2 regions of the Halomonas sp. PAMB 3232 genome follow, and region 2 is predicted to be linked to the other one. Evidence: predicted binding sites of a transcription regulator. Region 2 holds the regulator's gene; the other holds the start of a gene.

Region 1 (7,400 bases), 190 kb from region 2:
GTGGTCGCCACCGACGAAGGCGTTCCGGGAATGTTGAGCAAAATGGCGGGGATCGAGCCGCTGGCCCCTGCCCCACAGAGCGCGCCCAGCAGCATGCCGATTCCCGCAACCGGCGGCATGCCGAAGGTCACGGGTAACAGCAGCGCGATCGCCATTGCCGAGGTCAACCCGGGTAGCGAACCCATGATGATGCCCAGCAGCGTGCCGCCGGCGATCGCCAGCAAGGTGCTCAGCTGAAGCACCATGCCCAGGCCTTCGAGATAACCGGAAATCATGTAAGCCTCCTAAATATCAACTCGAGGATGTCCGGTCACGTCGGGAGCGGAATTTGGAAAAGATCGGTAAAGACGTAAAAAATACAGCCCGCCAGTACGACCGAGAAAATCAGTGCGAACAAAACCGACAGCCCTTTTTTCGGCGCCGACAGCGTCGTCCAGGTACCGCTAATCACGGTCAGCCCCATCACGCATAAAAAGATGAATAGCGCTGTGCTGGCGATGTAGCCAAGCCGTTCGAACGTATAGATATACGCAACGAGCGCGGCAATGATGAACCCCCACTGGGCCACACCGCGCGCCGGAGAAGTGGCGCTGGAAGATGGCTCGGCGCCACGTTTGCTCCGCCACTGCCGGGTATCCTTGATCAGGCAGGGAATGGCCAGAATAAACACGAGGGCAGACAGAAACTGCGGAAAAAAAGAGGCCGACAGATCGCCGGGTATGTCGACGTTGGGCAAGGCCGACGCCGCGACGAACGCACTTGCCGACACGATCAGCAGGAAAATATCAAACAGCGGCTTTCCAATATCACGTTCCATACGATTACCTGGCAACTTTTATACCCAAGCGAGAAACGCCTGGTACAGCCACGCTGTCAGGCACGGGGTGCCCAACAGCGCATGGGGGTCGCGATTACTGAGCCAGATCACCCGCGGCTTCGCGCATGATAGTGGCCGATTCATCGATAAAGGCGTCGAGTTCTTCACCATAAAGCGGTGCAAGCTCTGTCCCCAGATTGTTCGCCGTTTCTTCATAGGAGCCGTCTTCGACGATCTGCTGAATGGCGGCGACCCACGCCTCTTCCACTTCATCCGGCAGACCTTTCGGGCCTACGATGCCGCGCCATACGGTCAGCGTCAGGTCATAACCGGACTCCTGGAACGTCGGCACGTCTGGCAGGTTGTCGCTGCGCTCGGCGTAGGTGGTGGCGAGCGCGTTCAAGCGGCCTGACTCGAGCGCGGAGCGAAGCTCGGCACCGCCCAACACGACGGCTTCGACGTGCCCGCCCATGGCAGCGGAAATGGCTTCCGAGCCGCCCGGGTAGGGAATCAGGTTGAACGTGGTATCCGTACGATCGGCGATGGCGTTGGCGGTGATATAGGCCGACGAGCCAACGCCGGAAGAGCCAACGCGAATGGACCCAGCCGAAGCCGCTTCTACCAGGCTTTCGAGATCCTGGTAGGGGCTGTCGCTGCTGACCGCGACCAGGTAGGGCTCTTCAACGATCTTGGCGATGAAATCGAAATCATCGTGGGTGAACGCCACGTTGCCCATCGCCTCGAGTGTGAGCATCGCGTTGCTGGCTGCCAGCAGCGTGTAGCCGTCCGCCGGCGAGGCAACGGCGCGCGACATGCCGACCGCACCACCGCCACCGGCGATGTTACGAATCACCAGCGTTTGGCCCAGCTGCTCTTCGATCAAGGGCTGAAGCGCACGCACGAACGTATCGTTACCGCCGCCGGCAGAGAACGGTACGATCATGCTGATGTTTTTGGTGGGGTAATCCGCAGCCGCCTGGCCTGCGGCCACCATCGTGATGGCGAGCGTGACACTACCGAGTAGCTTTTTCATTGTTGATTGACCTCTTACTCAGGTTGAAAAACCCGGATAGTGAGCGAGTCATATCCGGGCATCGACGGTTAGCGAACCAGCGCTGGGCGCTTGGGATCGAACGTCCATCCGTCGATCAGGTACTGCATGGCCGTGGCATCGTTGCGGCCACCGGCGGGTAGGCTGCGATAAAGCGCGTGGGCTTTCTCGATTTCGGCCATGTCGATGTCGATGCCAAGCCCTGGCGCATCGGTGACCGCCACCTGGCCGTTTTTGATTTCCGGCGGATTGTGCGTCAAACGCGCATCGCCTTCCTGCCAGATCCAGTGCGTATCCAGCGCCGTCGTGCGCCCAACCGCGGCGGCACCCACGTGGGCAAACATGGCCAGCGAAATATCGAAGTGATTGTTGGAGTGGGAACCCCAGGTCATGCCATGGTCCTGGCATAGTTGCGAGACGCGCACCGCGCCAGACAGCGTCCAGAAGTGTGGATCCGCCAGCGGAATATCGACCGAGCGCAGCATCAGCGCGTGCGCCATTTCACGCCAGTTCGTCGCCACCATATTGGTGGCCACCGGCAGGCCCGTTGCATGACGGAACTCGGCGAGAATCTCGCGGCCCGAGAATCCCTGCTCCGCTCCGCACGGGTCTTCGGCGTAGGCGATGACGCCATGCAGGTTCTTGCACAGCGTGATCGCTTCCTGAAGTGACCAGGCGCCGTTGGGATCGATCGTGGTGCGCGCTTCGGGAAACGCGTTGTGTAGCGCGGTGACCGCCTCGATCTCCTGCTCGCCGGGAAGCGCCCCGCCCTTGAGCTTGAAATCCTTGAAGCCGTAGCGGTCATGAGCCGCTTGCGCGAGTTCGACGACCCCCTGCGGGGTCATGGCCGCCTCGTCGCGCAGGCGATACCAGTCGTGGTTAAGCCCCTGCGTACCCCGCCGGAAATCCAGCGGTGTCGAATGCCCTTCTCCGATAAAGAAGAGATAGCCCAGCACATCGACCGCGTCGCGCTGTTTGCCGTTGCCCAATAGCTCCGCCACGGGCACGCCCAAGAACTTGCCCATCAGGTCAAGCAGCGCGGCTTCAAGTGCCGCGACGGCGTTGATGCGAAGCTCGAACGTCCAGGATCCCTTGCCAAAATCCTCGAAGTCAGCGCTCTGGCCATCACGGTTGAGTGAGGCGACCAGCGAGCGCAGCTTGCCAAGGGACTGACCCACGACCAGCGCGCGCGCTTTCTCCAGCGACTGTTGAATCGTATCGCCGCCGGGCGCTTCACCCACGCCAACGTTGCCGGCGCTATCCGTGAGGATAATCAGGTTACGGGTGAAATACGGGGAATGGGCGCCACCGATATTGAGCAGCATGCTGTCACGTCCGGCAACGGGAATGACACGCATGTCGGTGATAGTGGGCGTATTGGGGGTGGGCATACACGTCTCCATCGATCCATGCGCGCATGAACCATCATTTGCATTCGCCGGGCAACGACGGGCAGGCCGCGCTACCCGGCGATTTTTTCAAACGCTTAGAGCGACTTGGCGTTCTCGACGAGCTTTTTCAGCTGACCGACTTGATCGCTGTTGGGCATGGTCAACGGCGCGCGTACGCGGCCACCGGGGTAGCCCACGATGTCAGCGCCGGCCTTGATCAGGCTCACCGCGTAGCCAGGCGTGGTGTCGCGAAGCGTGACGAACGGAATGAAGAACTCGCGCGTGGCCTTGGCAACGAACTCGCTGTCGCCCTGACGCAGCGCCTTGTAAAACTTGACGGCCATGTCGGGTACGAAGTTGAAGACCGCAGACGAGTAGGTGCTCACGCCGATCGCCAGGTACGCTTCGGCGATGATTTCGGCCGTCGGTACGCCGCCCACGTAGCCAAGGCGGTCGCCCAGCGTCTTGATGGTGATGTTGAGCGCCTGCATGTCGCCCTTGCCATCTTTCAAACCGATCAGATTGTCGCACTGGTCGGCCAGCGACTTGACGGCGTTGACGTTCAAATAGCCGTTGGCGCGGTTGTAATAGATAACGCCCAGGTCCGTCGACTGGCAGACGCTCGCCGCATACTCGACGATGCCTTCCTGAGAGCACTCGGTCAGGTAAGGAGGCATCAGCAGGATACCGTCGGCGCCGGCTTCCTGAGCGATCTTCGCGTGCTGCTGGGCAAGCTCGGCGCTTTGGCCGGCACTGGCGATAATCGGCACGTGGCCACCGATCGTTTCGACCGCAACTTCGACGATTTCGCGGAACTCGTCCAGGGTGATGTTGAAAAACTCGCCCGTACCACCGGCGACAAACAGCGCAGAGACTTCATACTCCTTCAACCACAGCAAGCGCTTGCGATAGCTGTCGGCATCGAATTTGCCATTGGCATCGAAGTCGGTCACCGGGAATGACAGCAGGCCATCGGTAATGGAGGCTTTAAGCTCTTGTTTAGAAAAATTCATTACAAATCCTCTTGTTAGTTTAGCAAGCTAACGTAGCTGACGATGGTGCAATGCCCCAACGCAGGGCGCTCGAAACGAGGGCAGCAGCAGTATATTGGTGCATATTGTCATACATCATACAAATACACCTCTAGACTTTAGGCTAATCCTTCATGAACTCAAAATGAGTCCTGGTATTTTCCCTGGCTAACCGGCCGATCGCTTCATAATACGGCTGTAGTAGCTCGACAAGGCGCTTTTCATGGAACACCTAAAGGCTAATACTCGGCGCTTACGGGTACCCGCTTCTTTCGAAGCGCTGACACGATCGACCAAACGATCAATGCAGCGATCATGGCGAAGAAAGTGGCGCTCACCGGCCTCTCGAGGAAGACCATCAAATCGCCACGGCTAAGCAGCATGGCGCGACGGAAGTTCTCCTCCATCAGCGGCCCCAAAATGAACCCGAGAAGCAAGGGCGCCGGCTCGAACCCCAACAGTAAAAACAGACATCCCATCACGCCAAACAGCGCGACCAGCACGATATCCATGTTCGAGTAATTAATGCTGTAAACGCCGATAACGATGAAAAGAATGATCGAGGGATAGAGAATCGGATAGGGTATCTTCAAAAGCCTTACCCACAAGCCGACCATCGGGATATTGAGAATCAAAAGCAGCACGTTCCCAATCAAAAAGCTGATGACCAGCCCCCAGAAAAGATCCGGACTATCGGAAATCACGTTGGGTCCAGGCGTAATGCCATGAATCAAAAGCGCCCCCAGCATCAGCGCCATGACCGCATCGCCGGGTATCCCCAGCGTCAGGGTAGGAATGAACGCTGACTGAGCGGCGGCGTTGTTGGCGCTCTCCGGCGCCGTGATTCCTTCGATGGCGCCCTTGCCAAATTTTTCCGGGTTTTTCGAAATTCGCTTTTCCACGGCATAGGCGATGAACGACCCTATCGAGGTGCCGGTTCCCGGCAATATACCGATGCCCGTTCCAATGCCCGTTCCCCTCAACATCGGGAAAATGCTCTCCTTGATATCGCGTCGAGTCGGCAGCAGCGATTTGAACGTGATCTTTTTGTCGTCTTTTATCTGGATCACTTTGCCAACGTTGGCCACCACCTCGGTGACGCCAAAAATGCCCATGGCAATGGCAACGATATTCAGGCCGTCATAAAGAAACGTGAAACCAAAGGTGTAGCGCTGAAGCCCGGTGCTTACATCGGTCCCCACCACGCCCAGGATGAGGCCGAACACGACCGCAGCCAGCCCTTTTGCCGGATTGCCCTGTACGAGAATCGCGGCCGCCACCAGCCCTAAAAGCATCATGGCGAAGTAATCGGCCGAGTTGAAAGCGACGGCGAAGTTGGCCAGCGGCGGGGCGAAGGCGGCCAGCACGATCACGGTAATAAAGCTTCCCACGAACGACGCGATCGTCGTCATGAATAGCGCAACGCCGGCCCGCCCGTCCTTGGTCATGGGATACCCATCAAGGCATACCACCGACGAAGAGGGCGTACCCGGCAGGTTCAACAAAATAGCGGCCGTCGACCCTCCGTATTGAGCGCCGTAATAAATACCGGCCAGCATGACCAGAGCCGTCGTGGCGGGCACGTAGTAGGTGAGCGGTAGCAGCATCGAGATGGCGGCCAGATGCCCCACCCCGGGAATGACGCCGATCAGCATCCCCACGGTGACGCCCAGCGCGCAGTACATGAGATTTTCGATGGTAAAAGCAACAGAGACCCCGAGCGCCAGGTTATTTAAAATTTCCATTAGAAACTCCAGGGAAACAGGCGAATGGGCATGTTAAGGCTCAGGATAAAGACGAGGTAGGAGATCAAACACAGCACCAACCCCAGCGCGGTGAGCTTGATGGGCTTGAAGGTTTTTTCACTAAGACCGCATAGATACACCAGCATCATGGTCGCCAGGAAAAGCCCCGCCGGCCTCATGAGCAAGGCGAAGACCACGATCGCCACCGTGATGCATACCAACGCTCTCACATTGAGTTTGGGAAACGCGGTTGCCGTTTTAGCCGACATTGCCATGGTGACAAGCCCAAGAACACAAAGCGACATGCCAAGAAAACGGGGAAGATAGCCGGGCCCCATGCTCCTTAGACTGCCCATGTCATACGCCTGCGCCTGCCAGAGAACGAGCGCCGATATGAGCAGGCAAACGAGCCCTGCCAAAAAATCGCGGTTGGTAAATATATGCATGGCGCGCATCTCGTATCCAAAAGAACGTAGCCAAAGAACGTAGCCAAAAAACAATGCCCTGCTCTTTCAAGCAGGACATGTTTGAGTCAGTTCACAGGAACACGATTATTGACCGATACCCGCGCTTTCAATGAAGCTTTCAAGCTCGCTTTTCTGCGCCGTCATCCACGCTCGCAGCTCGTCAGGTGACTCGGACGGCCTGGCTTGGCCACCCTGCTCGGCGATTTTCGCTTGAAGCTCTTCGGTCGACAGGATGGCAGCAAGCTCGGCTTGAAGGCGCTCGGTGATATCGGGTGGGCTACCGGCCGTTATGAGAATGCCCTGATAGGTTCCATCAAGCTCGCCTGGAAGGCCCAGCTCTCGAAACGTAGGCACGTCGGGCAGCTCTTCAAGCCGCTCTTCCCCGGTGACCGCCAACGCATGCATCTGATCGTTCAGGACAAACGGCAGCGAAGCGGTCGTGCCGTTTAGCAGCATATCGCTTTCACCGGATACCACGGCGCGAGTCGCATCAGAGCCGCCTCGGTAAGCGATAACGGTCCAGTCCAATCCCAGCTCCTGGATCAACCGTTCGGTCGTAATATGGTTGTTGGCGCCAACGCCCGACGTGGCAACGGCGAGTTCGCCGGGATTGGCGCGGGAATACTCGACCATGGCATCGAAACTTTCGAACTCGTGATTGGGTGAAACACCCAGTACGTAGGGCGAGTACGACACCATCGTCACGGGGTCTAGGTCCGTTTCGATATCGTAGGCAACGCTTTGCAAAACACTGGGGGCGGCCAATAGCGCGGTCAAATCGGAAAGCAGTAGTGTATGGCCATTGGGGTCGGCCTTGGCAACGAAGTCGGCGCCAATATTGCCGCCCGCGCCCGCCTTGTTCTCGACGATAACGGGCTGACCAATCGCATCGGAGAGC
Region 2 (7,400 bases):
GGCCGCACTCGGCCTCGTGCCGCCCTGGCTTGCCGCGCTCGGCATGTCGCTGAGCTCGCTGGTGGTCGTCGGCAACGCCCTGCGGCTGAAACACGGCGCGCGCGGTCGCCGTCAGCATCTGCCCGCTCATCACTGGGAGCCCGCATGACGAGTCTTTATCTGTTGATTCCGCTGTCGCTTTTACTGCTGGCGCTGGCCGTCTGGGCATTTTTCTGGGCGGTGAGCAACGATCAGTTCGACGACCTCGACGGCCCCGCCCATCGCATCCTGTTCGATGACGACCTGGCCGCACCCCCCAGTCGCCGCCGGGCAAAAGCGCCCGCCGAGCGCGACGAGCCGCGCCGGTGAACCCCACCGGCTTCGATCTACCCCCGCTGCTTGCCGCCTGGGTATTTGGCCTGCTCGGCGGGGCACACTGCATCGGCATGTGCGGCGGCATCATGAGTGCTTTGGCCTTTGCGGTGCCGCCGAGCATGCGCCGCCCCGCGCGCATGGCCGGGTTGATGCTGGGCTACAACCTCGGGCGCATCGCAAGCTACATGGTGGCCGGGACACTTGCCGCCGCGCTCGGCACGCTGATCACCCTCGCCCCCGCCGCGCGAGTGGTGCTCGAGGCCTTCGCCGCGGTGATGCTGATCCTCATGGCGCTCTATATCGCCAACTGGTGGAAGGGGCTTTTGGCGCTGGAAGGGCTGGGGCGAAGGCTTTGGCGCGTCATCGAGCCGCTGGGCCGGCGGCTGATGCCGGTGGTGCGCCTGCCCCAGGCGGTGGCGCTCGGCGCGCTCTGGGGTTGGCTGCCCTGCGGGCTGGTGTACTCGATGCTCGCCTGGAGCATGGCCACCGCCGCCCCGGCCCAGGGGGCGCTGTTGATGGGCGCCTTTGGTTTGGGAACGCTGCCGGCACTGCTGGCTACTGGCCTGGCCGCGCGAGCACTTTCAAACCTCATTCGCCACCCCGCCACCCGCACCCTGGCCGCGCTCGTCATCATCAGCTTCGCACTCTACCAGCTCGGGACGCTCTGGCCCCAGGCGGCACATCACTGAGCGTTTGCCCGGCGCGTTTGTCGGGCTTTCTTGACCTGACGCAAGAAGCCGCCAAGCGCGCCGGGGTATCTTTTAGGCCGCCATCGAACGAACCTGGCGTTCGTTTCTCTGACCGGGAGCTTCCATGCCGACCTGCGCCCACGCAACCGCTGCCCCCTTTGCCCCCGTTTGGGACGAGGCGCTCGTGCGCCGTTACGACACGAGCGGGCCGCGCTACACCTCCTACCCAACGGCGCTTGCCTTTCACGACGGCTTCACGTGTGATGACTTCACCCAGGCGCTTTCGCGCAGCAACCCAAGCGGCCGGGCGCTTTCGCTCTACGTGCACATCCCGTTTTGCGAGAAGATCTGCTTCTACTGCGCCTGCAACAAGATCGCCACCAAAAACCGTCAGCTCGCCGAGCCGTACCTTTCGCGGCTCGACCGGGAGATGGTGCTCGCCGCGCGCCACGTGGACACCTCGCGCCCGGTCGAGCAGCTTCACTGGGGCGGCGGCACGCCAACCTTTTTGACGCTGTCGCAAATGGGCGATTTGATCGATCGATTGGATGCCCGCTTCGGGCTCTCGAGCGACCCGCACCGCGATTACGCCATCGAGATCGACCCGCGCGAGGCGGACGTGTTCACCCTGCGCCATCTGCAGTCGCTCGGCTTCAACCGACTGAGCCTGGGTGTGCAGGACCTGGACCCGGACGTGCAGCGCGCCATCAACCGCGTCCAGCCAAGGCAGCTGACCGAAACGCTGATGGACGAGGCGCACCGGCTCGGCTTTGGCTCGCTCAACGTGGATTTGATTTATGGCCTTCCACGCCAGAGCGAGCGCCGCTTTGCCGATACGCTCTCTCAGGTGATCGAGCTGGGGCCGGCCAGGCTTTCGCTTTTCAACTACGCCCACCTGCCCGCGCGCTTCGCGCCGCAGCGGCGCATCGATGAAGCCGAGCTTCCCGGCGCTGACGAAAAACTCGCCATGTTGCGTAAAAGCATCGAAATGCTGGCCAGTGCGGGCTACGTGCATATCGGCATGGATCACTTCGCCCTGCCCGAGGACAGCCTGGCGATCGCCCAGCGCGAGGGCACGCTTGCGCGTAACTTCCAGGGCTACTCGAGCCACGCGCAGTGCGATCTGATCGGGCTGGGCGTGTCGGCCATTTCGCGTATCGATGACGTTTACGCGCAAAACCCGGTCAAGCTCGACGACTACGCCGCGGCGCTCGATGAGGGGCGACTGGCGACCTGCAAGGGCCTTCGCTTGAGCCAGGACGATCTGATTCGCCGCGCGGTGATCGAGCGGCTGATGTGCGATATGCGCCTGGACCTGGCCTTGATCAGCGCGCGCTTTGACATCGACGCCGAGGCTTACTTTGCTGATGCGCTGTCACGGCTCGCCCAGGCCGAACGTGACGGTTTGATCGAGCGCACGGGCGCGGTGTTGAACGTGACGCCAATCGGGCGACTGTTGATCCGCCATCTGGCGATGGCCTTCGACGCTCATCTGTCGGCGCCGCTCGCCCAGCGCTACTCAAGAATCCTATAATGGGCACCTACGGTTTATAAGGAGATGGTAATGTCGACTCCCGCCCGCCAGCGCTCGGCGCTTTTGCAAGCCCCTCGCTGTCAGACCTGTAGCCTGAGCTCGCTGTGCCTGCCGCTGGCGCTTCAGATCGAGGATATCAGCCAGTTCGACGCGATCATTCGCCGCCGCGCGCCGCTTAAAAAGGGCGAGGCGCTGTTTCATCAGGGCGAGCGTTTTTCGAGCGTCTTTGCGGTGCGCTCGGGCAGTCTCAAGCAGGTCACCAGCGAAGGCTCGGGCTTTGAGCAGCTCACCAACTTCTATCTGCCAAGCGAGCTGGTGGGCCTCGACGGCATCGACGAAGAGACCTACCCGGGCAGCGTAATTGCGCTGGAAACCACCACCGTGTGCGAAATTCCCTTCAAGCATCTGGACACGCTTTCCGAAGAGCTTCCCGAACTCAGGACCCAGCTTTATCGCAGCATGAGCAAGGAGCTTCGCGACGACCGGCGCATGATGCGCCTTTTATCGCGCAAGACCGCCGACCAGCGCCTGGCGACCTTTCTCACGACGCTCTCGGATCGCTTTCGCCGCCGCGGCTACTCGCCCTACAGCTTTCGCCTCTCCATGGCGCGGGCGGATATCGGCAACTACCTTGGCTTGGCCGTCGAGACGGTCAGCCGCATTCTGAGCCGCCTTCAAAGCCAGCAGGTCGTCGCGGTATCCGGGCGGGAAGTGAACATTCTGGACATGGCCAGGCTCATTACCCTGGCCGATGAGGAAGCGGTAAACTGACGCTGGATCAGCCCAGGTTGAGCGCCGAAATACGCCCGGCCTTGAGTTCGGCCTGTTTGGCCTCGAGCCCCTGGAAGTCAAAAAGCGCGCGGTCGGCCAGCTGCGAAGGCGCCACGTTGGTGACCGCCTTGAACATGCTTTCGAGCCGACCCGGGAATTTCCTGTTCCACTCGGCGAGCATCTTCTTGACCTCCTGGCGCTGCATGTTCGGCTGCGAGCCGCACAGGTTGCAGGGAATGATCGGAAATTCCATCAGCCGCGAGAACTCGGCGATGTCCGCTTCCTTGCAGTAAGCCAGCGGGCGAATGACGATGTTCTTGCCGTCATCAGAGAGCAGTTTCGGCGGCATGGACTTTAGCGAGCCGCCGAAGAACATGTTCAAAAACAGCGTTTCGAGAATGTCTTCGCGGTGATGGCCCAGCGCGATCTTGGTCGCACCGATCTCCTCGGCGAAGCCGTAGAGCGAGCCGCGTCTGAGCCGTGAGCAGAGCGCGCAGGTGGTCTTGCCCTCCGGCGTTTTCTCCTTCACCACCGAGTAGGTATCGCGCTCGAGGATGTGGTACTCCACGCCCTGGGCGTCGAGGTAGCGCGGCAGCACGTGCTCGGGGAACCCCGGCTGCTTCTGATCGAGATTCACCGCCACCAGCGAAAAGTTCACCGGCGCGTTGCGCTGCAGATTGCGCAAAATCTCGAGCATGGTGTAGCTGTCCTTGCCGCCGGACAGGCACACCATCACCCGGTCGCCTTCGTCGATCATGTTGTAATCGAGAATGGCGTTGCCGACCTCGCGCCGAAGCCTTTTCTGCAACTTGTTGAATTCGCGCTTCTGTTTGACGTCGTGAAGCTCGGCTGAACCGTTGGACGCGACAGCTTCCAACGCGACGGGGTCGAAGTGATCGGGTTGCTGCATGGTGTACGCACTGCCGGTGATGAGGATAAGGCGCTCATTCTATCAAGACTCCCGCCCCCACCCAATAACGTCGAGCGCCGCTCACGCCTCGAGCGCGGCGTCGCGCGTCAGACGCATGTACAAAAGCGCGCAGGCGCTCGCCTCGCCCAGAAGCGACGTCGCACCGGGGGGCGTCAGCCGCGCATGGCGAAGCGCCTGGTCGAGATCCGGCGCCAGCCGGGGGTCGATCGACGAGCGCTTCTGACGGCGCTGGTAGAGGCGTTCGATATCGACCTGGGCGTTGGGCAGCTCGAAACCCAGCCGCTGGTCGAACAGCCGGTTGACCGGCCCAAGCGTTTGATCGAGCCCCCACCCAACGACCGGACGATTGCCAATGAACTCGGCGAGCGTGGCGATGTTTTCCGCCGTAGGCGCCATGAGCGCCGGGGTCGGATGCTCCACCTGGTGGCGGCGCAGCGCACGCCTTGCCACCGTGTGGCGATCGGCAAGCGTTGCCACCCAGGCGTTTTGGGTCAGCACGCGGCGCTCGTTGAACACCACTGCGGCCACGCTCAAAATCGGATCGGTCGGGGCGAAGCGAAACGCCAGCGCCACCAGCTCCTCGCCAAGATAAGGATGGAACAGCCACTCGAAGGGCGAACCGGCCAGCCGTCGGCGGTCGCTCTCGCGCTTGAACAAGCTACGCAGCGAGCCGCCAAAGAGTGAAAAGTGTCGAGTCGTCAATTGCATACCGCTATGAGTACTCCAGGTGGTATCGGTGGGTAAGGCGCGCCTTGAACTCCTTGACGATGTGCAGCGCCTCGCGCAGCAGGTCGCGCTCGAGCGACGACAGGCTCTGCACCACCACGTGGTTGGCGAGCGCCGCCTGGCCGTTTGGGGCCGCCAACTGCTGGCGCAGGCGAAGCTCGCTGAAAAGCGCCAGCGCCTCGCCCAAGTCCTCGGCGAAGCGATGTTCCAGCCGGCCGTCGGCCACCAGCGCCTCGAGGCGCTCGAAGGTGCTTTCGGCGTCGATGCGCCGCTCCAGCGCCATGGTGCGCACGCCATGCACGATAGGAAAAATCCCGCCCTTTTTGATGTCGATGCCGTGCTCGCGCCTTTTCAACGAGCCGAACAGCGTCAGCGGCGTGGAAAAACTCAGCGCCGCCCGCGCCAGATAGCTCAGCAAAAGCTCATCGTCGGCGCAGCGCGCGTAGAGCGCCTGGCGCACGCGCCGGGCAAGCTCGGCGTTGCCGGCCACGGCCCGGGCGTCGAGCATGATGGCAAGCTTCATGAGGCTGTCGCCGTCGCGCTTCTCGGCCCAGCGCTCGATCCGCGCCTGCCAGGTCGCCACGCTCCCGACCCACTCGGGGTTGGAAACCATGATGTTACCCGGGCACGGCGGGTAGCCCAGCTCGACCAGCGTACGGGTGAGCGCCTGCATCGCCGCCGGCGCCTCTGGCCAGCTGGCGTCGTCCGCAAGAATCAGGGCGTTGTCCTGGTCGGTTTTGAGAATCTGCTCGCCGCGGCCTTCGCTGCCCATCACCACCAGACAGCACCGCTGCGTAGGGGCGTCCGGCGCGCCAAAGCCGAAAGCCTTGTGATGGATGCGGGCGTTGAGCGCCGCCAGAAGTTCCATGACGAAACGAAGCTTCACCCCTTGGGCCATTAGCGCCCGCACGAGCTCCGGGGTGCGTCGGCTCGCCTGGGCAAGCGCCTTCAAGTCGCCGGCCTTTTCGATTTGAAGCCCCACCACGTAGCTGCGGCTCGAAAAGTAGCTCAGCACGTCGGGAAGCTCGACGATGCCGGCCAGGGCTTCGCCGTCCATCACGACCACGCGTGCGATCTGGTGGCGCGTCATCAGCACCAGCGCCTCGAACAGGTACTGCTGCGGGGTAACGGTGACCAGCCCCGTGGGCGTCAGCGCCTCGAGCGGCGTCGATGCCGGCGTTTTCTCCACCGCTAACGCACGCAGCAGATCCGTTTTGGTCACCATGGCGTAGCCGCCTTTTGCGCTTACCAGCAGGCTGTCGGCCTGCTGCGCCAGCAGCGTATGCACCGCCTGCTGGAGCGGCTCGCGGGCGTCGAGCACAAGCGGGGCGCGCATGCACTCACTCACCCGCGCCAGCATGAAGCCGGCCATGGTGATGCCGTCCACTGCGCGGCGCTCGGCCAAAAGTTGGGTCTTGTGGGCAAGCGTCTCCCGGAAAAATGCCTCGAAGGCCGGGTAGTGCTGACAAAGCGCGCTGAACGTCTGCTTTTGCAACACGTAGCAAAGCGTCTCCTGCTCTGCTTCGAAGCGGTAGCGACTCTTGCCGTTCAAAAGGCTGATCGCCCCGAACACATCACCTTCGGTGTAGTGGCCGATACGTGTCCGGGCTGCGGGCTCTGCCGGGTCGAGCTCGGCGACCTCGCCCTTGTGAATGATGAAAACGCCTTCGCCGGGCTGACCGGCCTCGAGAATGACGTCACCGGTATCGAAATAGGCGAGATCGAGTCCGTCGCGCACCCGCGCCGTGCCCGCTTCGTCGAGCAGGGAAAACGGCAGTTTTGAAAGGTCGACCTCGATCATGCGTCACCTGCTTAAAAAGCCACGCTCGCGCTGGATCCGACAATGGGAAAACGTTCGACCAGTGATGCGAGCTGGTTAAACCGTGTATACCCGCGGATAGTGCGGCGTTAGCGCTGATTGTTCTTATTACTACTTCCTGTGACTGACTACTTCCTGTGACTGACTACTTCCTGTGACTAACGCGGGTTACTCGCGCTTGTTACTAAAGTCTATAAACTCGACGCCCAACAAATACTTTTTAAAAGCGTCGAGTTTGAATAAAGCGTTCTAAAAAAAGAGTAGCGACGCTCGATAAAAACGACTGAAAGGAGATTAATTGGGTTAATAGACTATCGTCGCCTCCTTACCAAAGTCGTATTCAAGGGGCTTCAAAACGCCATTGTATAGAGTAATTTAGCGCTATTTTTCAGGTTGCCAATAGCGCCTTTAGTCCGTGATACCAAAGTCTGGATTTCTTTTTTCCATTTATTGGCCAGTATTAGCCTGAGTTTTGAAGATAACATTGCCTTAGGGCGTACGACTTATCGTGTCAGGTGGCAAGGAGGGAGTATCTGACGCTCGGTGGCGAGCACCAACCCGGCATAAAAATCGCTT

The links. The regulator FNR, encoded in region 2, switches genes on or off when oxygen is low (the NO sensors DNR and NnrR bind a similar motif). The targets are predictions, from matches to a motif close to TTGATNTANATCAA.
Region 1: a site for FNR is predicted at 4,377-4,390, ahead of kdgD (5-dehydro-4-deoxyglucarate dehydratase). Genes of this name have one in related genera too.

The regions. Positions count from the first base shown of each region.
Region 1 covers NZ_CP134865.1:2,836,979-2,844,378, forward strand. The annotation lists gene RN346_RS12975 (tripartite tricarboxylate transporter permease) at 1-275, opposite strand, end outside; gene RN346_RS12980 (tripartite tricarboxylate transporter TctB family protein) at 311-817, opposite strand; gene RN346_RS12985 (tripartite tricarboxylate transporter substrate binding protein) at 912-1,850, opposite strand; gene RN346_RS12990 (enolase C-terminal domain-like protein) at 1,919-3,259, opposite strand; gene kdgD (5-dehydro-4-deoxyglucarate dehydratase) at 3,355-4,272, opposite strand; gene RN346_RS13000 (tripartite tricarboxylate transporter permease) at 4,530-6,035, opposite strand; gene RN346_RS13005 (tripartite tricarboxylate transporter TctB family protein) at 6,035-6,535, opposite strand; gene RN346_RS13010 (tripartite tricarboxylate transporter substrate binding protein) at 6,587-7,400, opposite strand, start outside.
Region 2 covers NZ_CP134865.1:3,024,250-3,031,649, forward strand. The annotation lists gene RN346_RS13835 (heavy metal translocating P-type ATPase) at 1-148, shown strand, start outside; gene ccoS (cbb3-type cytochrome oxidase assembly protein CcoS) at 145-348, shown strand; gene RN346_RS13845 (sulfite exporter TauE/SafE family protein) at 345-1,043, shown strand; gene hemN (oxygen-independent coproporphyrinogen III oxidase) at 1,168-2,577, shown strand; gene fnr (fumarate/nitrate reduction transcriptional regulator Fnr) at 2,608-3,348, shown strand; gene ttcA (tRNA 2-thiocytidine(32) synthetase TtcA) at 3,356-4,258, opposite strand; gene RN346_RS13865 (DNA polymerase III subunit epsilon) at 4,340-4,987, opposite strand; gene RN346_RS13870 (putative nucleotidyltransferase substrate binding domain-containing protein) at 4,992-6,806, opposite strand.